2 regions of the Gordonia bronchialis DSM 43247 genome follow, and region 2 is predicted to be linked to the other one. Evidence: predicted binding sites of a transcription regulator. Region 2 holds the regulator's gene; the other holds the start of a gene.
What was found. The regulator LexA, encoded in region 2, represses DNA repair genes until DNA is damaged. The targets are predictions, from matches to a motif close to CGAACANNTGTTCG.
Positions count from the first base shown of each region.

Region 1: GBRO_RS18940 (HNH endonuclease signature motif containing protein) is a predicted target of LexA. The motif match lies at 3,203-3,216, and genes of this name have one in related genera.

Region 1 covers NC_013441.1:4,094,436-4,099,829, forward strand. Annotated here, with positions in the region: gene GBRO_RS18930 (hypothetical protein) at 1-446, opposite strand, end outside; gene GBRO_RS18935 (exodeoxyribonuclease III) at 436-1,317, opposite strand; gene GBRO_RS18940 (HNH endonuclease signature motif containing protein) at 1,400-3,181, opposite strand; gene GBRO_RS18945 (Pr6Pr family membrane protein) at 3,383-4,027, shown strand; gene GBRO_RS18950 (carboxylesterase family protein) at 3,991-5,370, opposite strand.
Region 2 covers NC_013441.1:2,354,057-2,359,450, reverse strand. Annotated here, with positions in the region: gene hrpA (ATP-dependent RNA helicase HrpA) at 1-1,238, shown strand, start outside; gene nrdR (transcriptional regulator NrdR) at 1,212-1,724, opposite strand; gene GBRO_RS11030 (LysM peptidoglycan-binding domain-containing protein) at 1,825-2,436, opposite strand; gene lexA (transcriptional repressor LexA) at 2,816-3,517, shown strand; gene GBRO_RS11020 (putative PEP-binding protein) at 3,562-5,277, opposite strand.

The sequences.
Region 1 (5,394 bases), 1.7 Mb from region 2:
ACCACGATCCCACCGGCAACCAGCTGCGCTACTTGCGTCGGCACCGCGTCGAGCCAACCGAGAGCCAGGATGATCGCCGGCCACGAGGCCGACGAGACGATCGGCACCGCGTCACGCAGCTCGTCGAGCACCGACTCACGAAACTCCTCCGGATCGGTGTCCGCACTCTGGCCATGCCCTTCCGGGATCGTGGCGTGCGCGATGACGTCGGCAAAGACGTGTGCGATGTAGGTGGTGATGCCAGTGCCCACCACCAGCAGCGCGGCCGTCCCCTCATCGATGGTGTGTGCGTTGGCCACGGCCACCGACGCGAGTACCAGGATGTTGCCGTACACGTAGGCCGACAGGCGCGAGGCGGCACGATGCGGCGGGAGAGGTCCGCCCCTGCGTGTGGTGACGATGCCGTACCAGACAGGACGGCGTCGCCGGCGGGAGTCAGCTTTCATGAGACGTCTGCGGCAGCTTCACCTTCGACGATCCACGCTTGGCCGGATTCGACGGCGGCGGGACCACTGGCCCGATGTCACCGTCCGGCGCCTCGTCGAGGTCGACGATCACCGGTGCGTGATCGCTGGGCTTGGTCCCCTTGCGCGCCTTGCGATCCACCCACGCCGCGGCGACCCGGTCGGTGGCACTTTCGCCGGCGAGGATGAGATCGATGCGCATGCCGAGATCCTTGTGGAACATCCCGGCGCGGTAGTCCCAATAGCTGAAGACACGGGAGTCCGGCCACCGGTCACGGACCACGTCGTGCAGACCGAGCTCGGCGAACGCGGACAGCGCCGCCCGCTCGGGCTCGGTGACATGGGTGTGCCCCACGTAGGCGTCGGGGTCGAAGACGTCGGCGTCGGCCGGCGCGATGTTCATGTCGCCACACAGCAGCGTCGACGACGGTTCGCTGATCGACTTCGCCAGTGCCGCAAGCCAGGTCAGTTTGTAGCGGTAATGGTCGGAATCCGGAACGCGGCCGTTGGGCACATAGAGGGAGTAGATCCGCAGGCCCCCGCACACGGCGGACACCGCCCGCGCCTCCAAGGTGGCGGGATCGGGGTAGCCCGGCATGTCGTCGAATCCGGTCGTCACGTCGTCGAGGCCCACCTTCGACAGCAACGCAACCCCGTTCCACTGCCCCTGTCCGTGATGGGCGATGGCATAACCGCGTTCGGCGAGGTCGGCGCCGAGTACGTCGTGAAATGCCTCGTCGGACAGCTTGGTCTCCTGCAGACACACCACGTCGGGTCGACGCTCGTCGAGCCACGGCAACAACCGCGGGATGCGCTGCTTCACCGAGTTCACATTCCAAGTCGCGACACGCATGTCGTCGAGCGTAGTAGCCGCATGCGCTTCTGCCCCGCCACCGGTGGCTGGTGGCGGGGTGAGTGCTGACGGTGGGGCGGGGTCAGGGTCCGGCTCGGAGGCGGTCGTCGTTGTCGAGGTTGATGCGGCGGATGGTCCAGCAGCCGGCGATCATCCGGCGGATACGACGACTGTCGGGGGTGTCCCGCACATCCCGGATCAGCGGGGCGGTCGTCGCGGCCCGGGATTGTTGGTCGTGTTCGCGTTGGACACGAATGACTTTCAGGTAGGCCACGATCTGCGGGCCGATGTCATTGACCCGATTGATCCGCGCCTCATTCGGCGGCATCCCGTCCTCGGTGTTCAACCGCCACGCCGTCCGCCCGGCATCCGGCCCGTCGGTGAGGACGCTGGTGGTGTACTGGCCGGGTTTCGGGCCGACCATCCGGTTGTGCGGCCCGCACGCGGTGGTCAGGGTGTCGATGTCGGTGGTGCCGCCGTCGGCCCAGTCTTTGTCGGCGTGGTGGATTTCGCTGTAGGCGGTCGAGGTGGTGCAGCCCGGGCAGGTGCAGCCGGGTTGGTGAGCGAAGATCATGTACCGCTGATCGCGTGATGCCAACCGTTCCCCATGCCCCAAATACAAGGGCGCTTCGGTGTGATCGGCGAACACCGCCAAATGCTGCTGGGCTTCGGCTGCCAAGGCGATGACATCGGAGATCGGCAACATCGCGCCGGTGGTGGTTTCCCCGACCCCGGCCTGCTCGCGCAACTCGGAGTCGGTGATCTTCACAACCAGATGCGGCGGCAGGCCGCGATGCGACGCACCCAACACCCCACCATCCAACGCCGCGCGCAGGATCGCCTTCAACGCATCATGGTTGCGTTGCTCCGGGCTGCGATCATCACGCCCGGCGGCCTCGGCCACCTGTTGTTCGTCGACCCCGTCGACCGGTCCTACCAACGGGACTTCATCGGCCGGGTTGTTCATGCCCTTCGCAGCCCAGGCCGCCAACACCATGTCGAACATGGCCCGGGTGACCGGATCCAGATGCCCGACGATCTTCGACATCAACTGCGAATCCTGCGGCGACAGACGAATCCCGCGCCGCCGAGCCCGGTCGCGGTCCTCGGTCAACGATCCATCCGGATCCAGATAGCCCAGGATCTTCTGCCCCACCTTCCCGATCTGGGTGGGCGTACACGACCGGGCCGCATCGACCAACAGCATTTCCGCGGCCTGCTTCTTCTCCGGAATCACTGCGGCGGGAATCTTGTCGAGCGCCTCCAACACCGCAGTCACATGACTTGGCCCGAGAGCGCCCTCAGCCACCGCGTCGGCCAGATACGGATGTTTCGGGGTGAGTCGTTCACCCTGCATCGAATACTTGGCACAGATCGCGTCCATCGCCGCGACCCGACCACGCAGATCAGTGATACGCAGCCGGTCGTCCATGAACTGGCGGATCGACTTATGGCCGGTCTTCGTGAACGCACCACGGTCCGAGATGTCCATCACCCGCCGATGCCCCAACCCCCACAACCGGCGAGCGATCAGCTCATGGGCTTCGGCCACCTCCACGACCTGCGCATCCGACAAACCCGAGGACTCCGCCACCGCGATCTGATCGACCACCTGCCCCAACAACGCATACAGAGCCGGCAGATCACCGTCGGGGCCCGACGACTCCGCAGACTCCACAGTCGGTGCCGGATCGCGCCCGGTCGCGATCCGCGCGGCCATCAACGCCGCATACGACTGCGGCAGATCCGGCTCCCACCCCTGACCCGGCCGCCACACCTCCCACGACTCGAACCCCGCCGACGAACGCGAGTCATCCGGCAACGGCTGATCGCCTGGCTGAACGTTGTACTTGTTGTCGGCCACCGAACCCCCTCCCCGCCGTATCGAATCTATGTTCGACAGTACCGAGCGGTCGTGGTGGGCGCAAGGGGAATCGCACACAATTTCGAACTAATCTGAAACGTATTGCGGTCCAACCATATTCGGGCCCCCTACGCGACACGTGCCGAGCACTCAGACCACGGATCACGCACTCCGGATACCCGGCATGCAAGGATCGTGGACATGGTGGTTGCGACTTCCGACGACCCCGGACAGACAACCGACCGCTCGCGGCTCTGGTGGGCCCGTCTGCTCCGACTCGCCTTCGCCGCCCTCGGGTGCGCCGCCCTGATCGCCCTGCCGGTGTACCGATGGGGCGCAGCCGGCTTCACCCTCGCCAACTACTTCAGCTACTTCACCGTGCTCAGCAATGTCGCCACCGTGATCGTCCTCCTCGTGGGTGCGCTGATCGCACCGAACTCGCCTTCCTGGCAATGGGTTCGGGGCGCGGTCACCACGATGATGGTCATCACCGGGATCGTCTACGCGCTCCTGCTGTCGGGGATAGACGTCAACCTGAACATCGACTGGATCAATGACGTCATGCACCGCGTGATGCCACTGGTGATCCTGATCGACTGGATCGTGTTGCGCGCCTGGCGACTACCCGATCGCAGCTGGCTGACCTGGATGGCGATCCCGCTGATCTACGGCGTCTATACCCTGAGCCGCGGCCCGGTGGTCGACTGGTATTTCTATCCGTTCATCGATCCGCGCACGCAAGGCTATGTGTCGATGACGATCTCGCTGGTCGTCGTGCTCATCGGCATGACGCTGATGTCCTTCGGCGTCTACTGGCTCGGTACCCGCGGGCGCAACGGCCGATAGGACACGATCCCGGCGGCCTCCGGCGGGGCCTGCGCGCCCAGGTCCTCGCCACGGATGAATCGTCCCCAGATGGACCGCAGGACCCGCCCGTCGTCGGCGATCTGTGACCACGGCGCGCCGGTCAGCAGGGTTGCCGATTCCCAGTCGGCCTCCGAGCCGAAGAGCAGCGGTAACTCGATGCAGTGCGCCGCGCCGTAGGCGCTGGTGGGGACGTGCCAGTCGATGCGGTACCGGATGGCCGTCCCACCCGCGGCTGCGTGATCGCGGGCGAATCGGTCGATGTCGCGGCTGTAGACGATGCGGGTGACCGTCCGCGACACCAGCCGACGCACCAACGGGCCGACGATCGGTACCCGCTCGACAACGTCCATCCTCGGGACCTGCGGCAGAAAGTAGTCGGTCTCGTCGCGGTTGTACCCGATGAGCAGTTCGATGCCCGAAGCGCCTCGCGTCCAGGCCTTCTCGATGTCCTCGTCGGCGGGTAGCGGGTCGTGTCCGTACTGCGGACCGAAGGCCATCAAACCCTTGAGACCGTAGCGCGGGCCGTCGGCGATCAACTCGGCCTGGATGTCCAGGATCTCCGCCACCGACGACGACGCGTCGAGGTGGCGGGTCCGGTCGAACATCTGGGTGGTCATCGCAGTCCGGTTGTGACGCAACCCCAACGGGGCGCTCTGCACGATCGCCCGGCGAAACAGACGCCGCTCGGCCGGCACCGCCAGCAGATGCGCGATGGCATCGCCGCCGGCGGACTGGCCCATCATGGTGATGCGGTCGGGATCGCCGCCGAACGCTCCGACGTTTTCCTGGACCCACTCCAACGCGGCCATGATGTCGAGTAACCCCAGGTTGGCCGGCCGCTCGGGACTGCCGTCACCCAGGAAGCCGAAGATGCCCAGCCGATAGGTCACGGCGACGAAGACGATGCGTTCCTCGGCCACCAGCGCGTCGGGGTCGAAGTGCGGGTCGTCACCGGCGCCGAGCACGTAGGACCCGCCGTGCACCCACACCACCACCGGCAGTGGGTCGCCGGTGTCGTCGGTGGGCCGGGTGACGGTCAGGCGCAGGCAGTCCTCGTCGGGGGTCTGGGTGGTCACCGGGCCGCCGAGCGTCTCCACGAGATACGGGCTCGGGAGCTGCGGGCACGCCGGTGCGGGCGAGGTTGCCTCGTGGGGCTCGATCCATCGGTCGACACGCTCGGGCAGGGCGAAGCGGTCGGCCCGGGCGTACCGGATGGATCTGGCGCGGACGACCAGCCCGTCGACGACACCGAGGACCGGACCGCACGGCGGCTCGAACCGGCGTCGGCCGGCATCGCCTACGGTCGAGTCGGATGAATTCACCGCGTTGTCCTGCATGGCCTCCGA
Region 2 (5,394 bases):
CGGCCGGATTCGACTGGTCGGTGCCCGGCTTTCGGTCCGAGCTCGCCACCGCCCTGGTCAAGACCCTGCCGAAACACCTGCGCAAGTCGATGTCACCCGCCCAACGTTTCGCCGACCTCGCGCTGTCGCGGCTCACTCCCCGCGCCGAACCGATCATCACCGGCCTGTCCCGCGAACTGTCCGCGATCACCTCGATGACCGTGTCGGCGGGCGACTTCGACACCGATCGCCTACCGGCGCACCTTCGAGTGCACTTCGCACTCGCCGATGCCTCCGGAAGGATCGTGGACACCGACGACTCCCTGGCCGATCTGCAACACCGACACTCGGATACCGACTCCCACCGAGCACCGCAGCGCCAGGTGTACACCGCCTGGACCTCGGACGGCATCGGCACGCTCGGCGACCACACACGGATGCGGGTCGCGGGCCAGCAACTCACCCGCTATCCCGCACTCGAATCGGTGCTCGATGCGCAGGGACGTGCCCGGGGCGTCACCCGGACCGACGCGTCGAACCCCGAATCGCGGGACCGGCTGGTGGGCGGGGCCGTCACCACCCTGCTCGAGATCGCGATACCGCCACTGACGAAGAAGATCGTCGGCGGCCTCGACGCCGGGGGGCGACTCGCGTTGAGCCAGAGCCCATATCGGCACGGCGAGGACCTGTTCGCCGACTGCACCCGCCGCGCCATCCGTGATCTCGCGGCGCAGCGTCCCGCCATCGCCGCGATCCGCACCCCGGAGGATTTTCACGCACTGCGTGACGAACTGCGTCCGCTGGTGTCCACCGCGGCCCCCGAGTACTTCGCGCTGGCCGTCGACGCCCTGCGTGCCGTTGCACCATTACGCACGCTCATCGACCGGCATGCCGGATCGGTGGCCGCCGACGACGTCGCCGAGCAACTCGACCATCTGATCTTCGACGGCTTCGTCCGCGCCACCCCGCGACGTCACCTCGCTGAACTCGGTCGCTATCTGCTGGGTGCGCAGACCCGGCTCGAGGGCCTGCCGGCATCTGCCGACCGGGACCGGGCCGGCGTGGCCATCATCGATCGCGTGACGCAGCGCTGGAATCAGCGCCTGGCCCAGGTTCCCGAGAACCGGCGCGACGCGGTCAACGAGGAAGCCCAATGGCTCGTCGAGGAATTGCGGGTCGGTGTCTTCGCCCAGCGGCTCGGCACCGCATATCCGGTATCCGAGAAGCGCGCGCTACGAACTCTGGACCGACTCGGCTGACACCGGATCGGGATGCGCCGAGGCGTCCTGCGCCGAGTCGGCCGTGCGGCCTTGCAGATCGTCGATCTCGCGCTGGAAGTCGTCGAGCGAGTCGAAGGAGCGATACACCGACGCAAACCGCAGGTACGCCACCTCGTCGAGGTCCCGCAGCGGTCCGAGGATCGCCAAACCCACCTCGTTACTGGGGATCTCGGCCGAGCCACTGGCCCGTACGGCGTCCTCCACCTGCTGTGCCAGCTGAGCGAGGTCGTCGTCGCCGACCTCACGGCCCTGACATGCCCGCCGAACCCCGCGCATCACCTTCTCGCGACTGAACGGCTCGGTGACACCGTTGCGTTTGACCACCGCGAGCACCGCACTCTCGACCGTCGAGAACCGGCGACCGCATTCGGCGCATGCGCGGCGCCGCCGGATCGCCTGCCCCTCGTCGGCGACACGTGAGTCGATGACCTTGGTGTCCTCGTTCTTGCAGAAGGGGCAGCGCATCTGTTCCTCACGCCTGTCGCGGGACGCGCCGGCACATGCGATGCGCACGCCGGGTCGGTTCCCGACCGGTCCCTGTGTCATCGAGGATACCGCCCGTCGATCAACGGTATGCGGGGGTGAGCAGCGGCTGCCCGACCCGAAGTCCGCTGGACGGCATGTCATTCAGCTCGACGATCTCGTCGATGACCGTCTGACGCGGCATGTCCGGGGCCACCCGGGCGGCGATGCTGCTCAACGAATCCCCGGCCCGCACGTGGACGACCTGCGTGCTGACCGGTTGCGGGGACACCGAATCGGCGTAGTTGTTGCCGACGATGCCGATCACCCAGACGGTCACCGCGAGCGCCACCCCGACGAGGACGCCGACCGCGGTGGCACGCCGACGGGCGTGGATACCGCTGATGGGCGTGCGCCCGCCGCGATGCCCGACGGGCTGAGCGCACCGTGTGCCGCCCGCACCGACTCCTGCCGCGGTCAGGTCCGCGGGCCGGTCGGTGCGCCCCGCCGGACGGCGGGTGCGCCCCGCCGCGTCCGGCGCCGGCCGGGCGGTTCGACGCGGGGTGCTGCGCGGGTGGGTGGCCGGACGCCGGCTGGTCGGATCAGGCGTCGTGACACTCGGTGCGGACGGTGTCCGCAGGGGAACATCAGGACGAGTAGCGCGCTCGACTCGCGACGAACCGACGGTGCGCGGGCTCATGGTGGCGATGCTCATGGTGGCCTCCGAACTCGGGATCGTCCCTGGTGGGACGACCATCTGGGATGGTCTGTCGGCAGTCATCGGACCCGTGATCGACGTCGCCCACGTGTTCGATGAACTGATGTTCGAGTTGTACCACGCGCCTCCGACAATGTCTCGCGACACGTCGAACAGATGTTTGAAGATGTCCGAACACTCCGCTAGGCTCGGCCACAGACAGCGAAACGGAGACCGGCGACATTCAGATCAGCGCGATGGACACCAGTCAGAAGCCCGCCGACGAAGAGCACAGCCACACCCTGCCGGCCGGTACCGACAAATGGCCGCCCCCGGCGGTCCACCACCGGCATGTCATCCCGCCGCACCGCGGCGGCCAGAGAGAGGAATCAACCAGATGAGCGACTCACGGCCGAAGCGCACCGGCGCCCGCGGCGCCGATCGCGATCAGGACACCACCCCCGCCGATCCGATCGTCGCCGAGGCGTCGCTGACCCCGCGTCAGCGGGGGGTGCTCGACGTGATCCGAAAGTCCGTGCGCGAGCGCGGATATCCGCCGAGCATCCGCGAGATCGGCGACGCGGTGGGCCTCACGTCCACTTCCTCGGTGGCGCATCAGTTGCGCACCCTCGAGCGCAAGGGCCTGCTCAAGCGGGACCACAACCGCCCGCGCGCGGTCAACGTCCAGGAATCCGAGCCCGCACCGTCGGCCGAGAACCTGCCCACACCGACGTTCGTACCCGTCCTCGGGCGGATCGCCGCCGGTGGACCGATCCTCGCCGAGGAGGCCGTCGAAGATGTCTTCCCGCTCCCGCGTGAGCTCGTCGGGGACGGATCCCTGTTCCTGCTGCGCGTGGTGGGCGAGTCGATGATCGACGCCGCCATCTGCGACGGGGACTGGGTGGTCGTGCGTCAGCAGAACGTCGCCGACAACGGCGACATCGTCGCCGCCATGATCGACGGCGAGGCCACGGTGAAGACCTTCAAGCGCAAGGACGGCCACATCTGGCTGATGCCGCACAACGAGCACTTCCAGCCGATCCCCGGCGACGACGCCGCCATTCTCGGCAAGGTCGTCACGGTCATGCGCCGCGTGTAGATCCGACGCAGTTCACCTCGCGCGGGTCTGATCGGTCACACCGGTCAGACCGCGGTCGCGTGCCGTGTCGCGGCGGCGTCGAGCACCTCGGCCGCGGCCGCACGCGCATCGCCGGGGTCGGCGGTGGCCAGCGCGGCCGCGGCCGCCGCGCGGCAATCGTCCAGGGTGACCTCGGCCAATCGTGCGCCCACGCCGGCTGCGGCGACCGGCGCGCTCGACAGGGAGGTCACCCCGAGTCCGGTGAGCACGCATGCCAGGTTCGGGTCGGCGGCGGCCTCGCCGCAGACCCCCACCGACTTGCCGAGCTCCTGACCGGCGGTCGCGACACTCTCGATGAGTTTGAGTACGGCCGGTTGCCAGGGATCGGTCAGGGCGGCGAGGTCGGCCGACATCCGGTCGGCGGCCATCGTGTACTGCGTCAGATCGTTGGTGCCGATCGACACGAAGTCCACCTCGGCCAGGATGGCGTGGGCCAGGATGGCCGCTGCCGGGATCTCCACCATCACGCCGGGCACCATGCCCCGGCCGCGAACCTCCGCGGCAAAGGCCGCCGCCTCCCGGGGACTAGCGATCATCGGTGCCATCACCCACGGCGTGGTGTTGAGTGCGGCCGCTGCCTGGGCGATGGCATCGAGCTGGTGGGCGCGAATGTCGGGATTCTCGATCGCGATGCGGTCGCCGCGCACACCGAGGGCGGGATTCGCCTCGTCCTTGTGGTTGACGAACTTCAGTGGCTTGTCCGAACCGGCGTCGAGACTGCGCACCACCACCTTCTTGCCGGCGAAGGCCTCGAGCACCTCACCGTAGATGCGGGCCTGCTCGTCCACCGAGGGCTCATCGGCGCGGTCGAGAAAGGCGAGTTCGGTGCGGAACAGCCCGATTCCCTCGACCGGATATTTCGTGGCCGTGCGGGCCGATGCCCCGTCGGCGACGTTGGCCAGGACCGAGACCTCGTGTCCGTCCGCGGTCCGGCCGGGGCCCTGCCATCCCGACACCGCCTGCGCATGCCGTCTACTCGCCTCGACCTGAGCGCGTGCCGAGGCCTCGTCGGGCTCGATAGCCAGGGTGCCGCGGTTGCCGTCGACCAGGACGGGGGTACCGGCCTGAACCTCGGAGAGACCGGAAACGGCCACCACACAGGGGATTCCGAGCTGACGAGCGATGATGGCGGTGTGGCTGGTCGGTCCGCCGAAGCGGGTGACGAGTGCGACGGTGGTCGACGGATCGAGTCCTGCGGTGTCCGCGGGCGCGAGGTCGTCGGCCAGCAGAACCGACGGCTCGGTGGGTTCCGGGACCCCCGGCTCGGGCAGCCCGAGCAGTTCGGCGAGAACGCGGTCTCGCACGTCGTTGAGGTCGGTGACGCGTTCGGCCATCAACCCGCCGAGCTTGGTGAACATGGTCGCGAACTGCTCGGTGGCCGCGGCCGCCGCAGCGGGTGCCGTTGCGCCCTTGCGGATCAATCCGGATGCCGCGCCGATCCAGCCGCGGTCCTCGGCGAGGCCGGCGGTGGCCGCCAGCACCTCCGCCGCCGCGCCGGAACTATGTGACGCTCGGTCGCGCAGGCGTCCCGCGACGACGCCGGCGGCGTCGGTGAACCGTCCGATCTCCGATTCCCGATCGGCCTCGGCGACCTCGGTGCCCACGCCCAGGGTCTCCGGGTCGTGGGACGGCCGCTCACCCGGCCAGATGGCCGGCCCATAGGCCAACCCTCCGACGACCGGTGTGCCCTGCAATGTCGACCCCGCCAGTGTCTCGGTCACTGAGGACCCCTCTCGATCGTCGTCTCGTCCGGCGCGCCGTGCCGGCGCCTCATACGACCTCCCGGTCGCGTGTGCACAACAGGCCGGCGCGTCCCATCCAGGTGATCACGGTCGCGC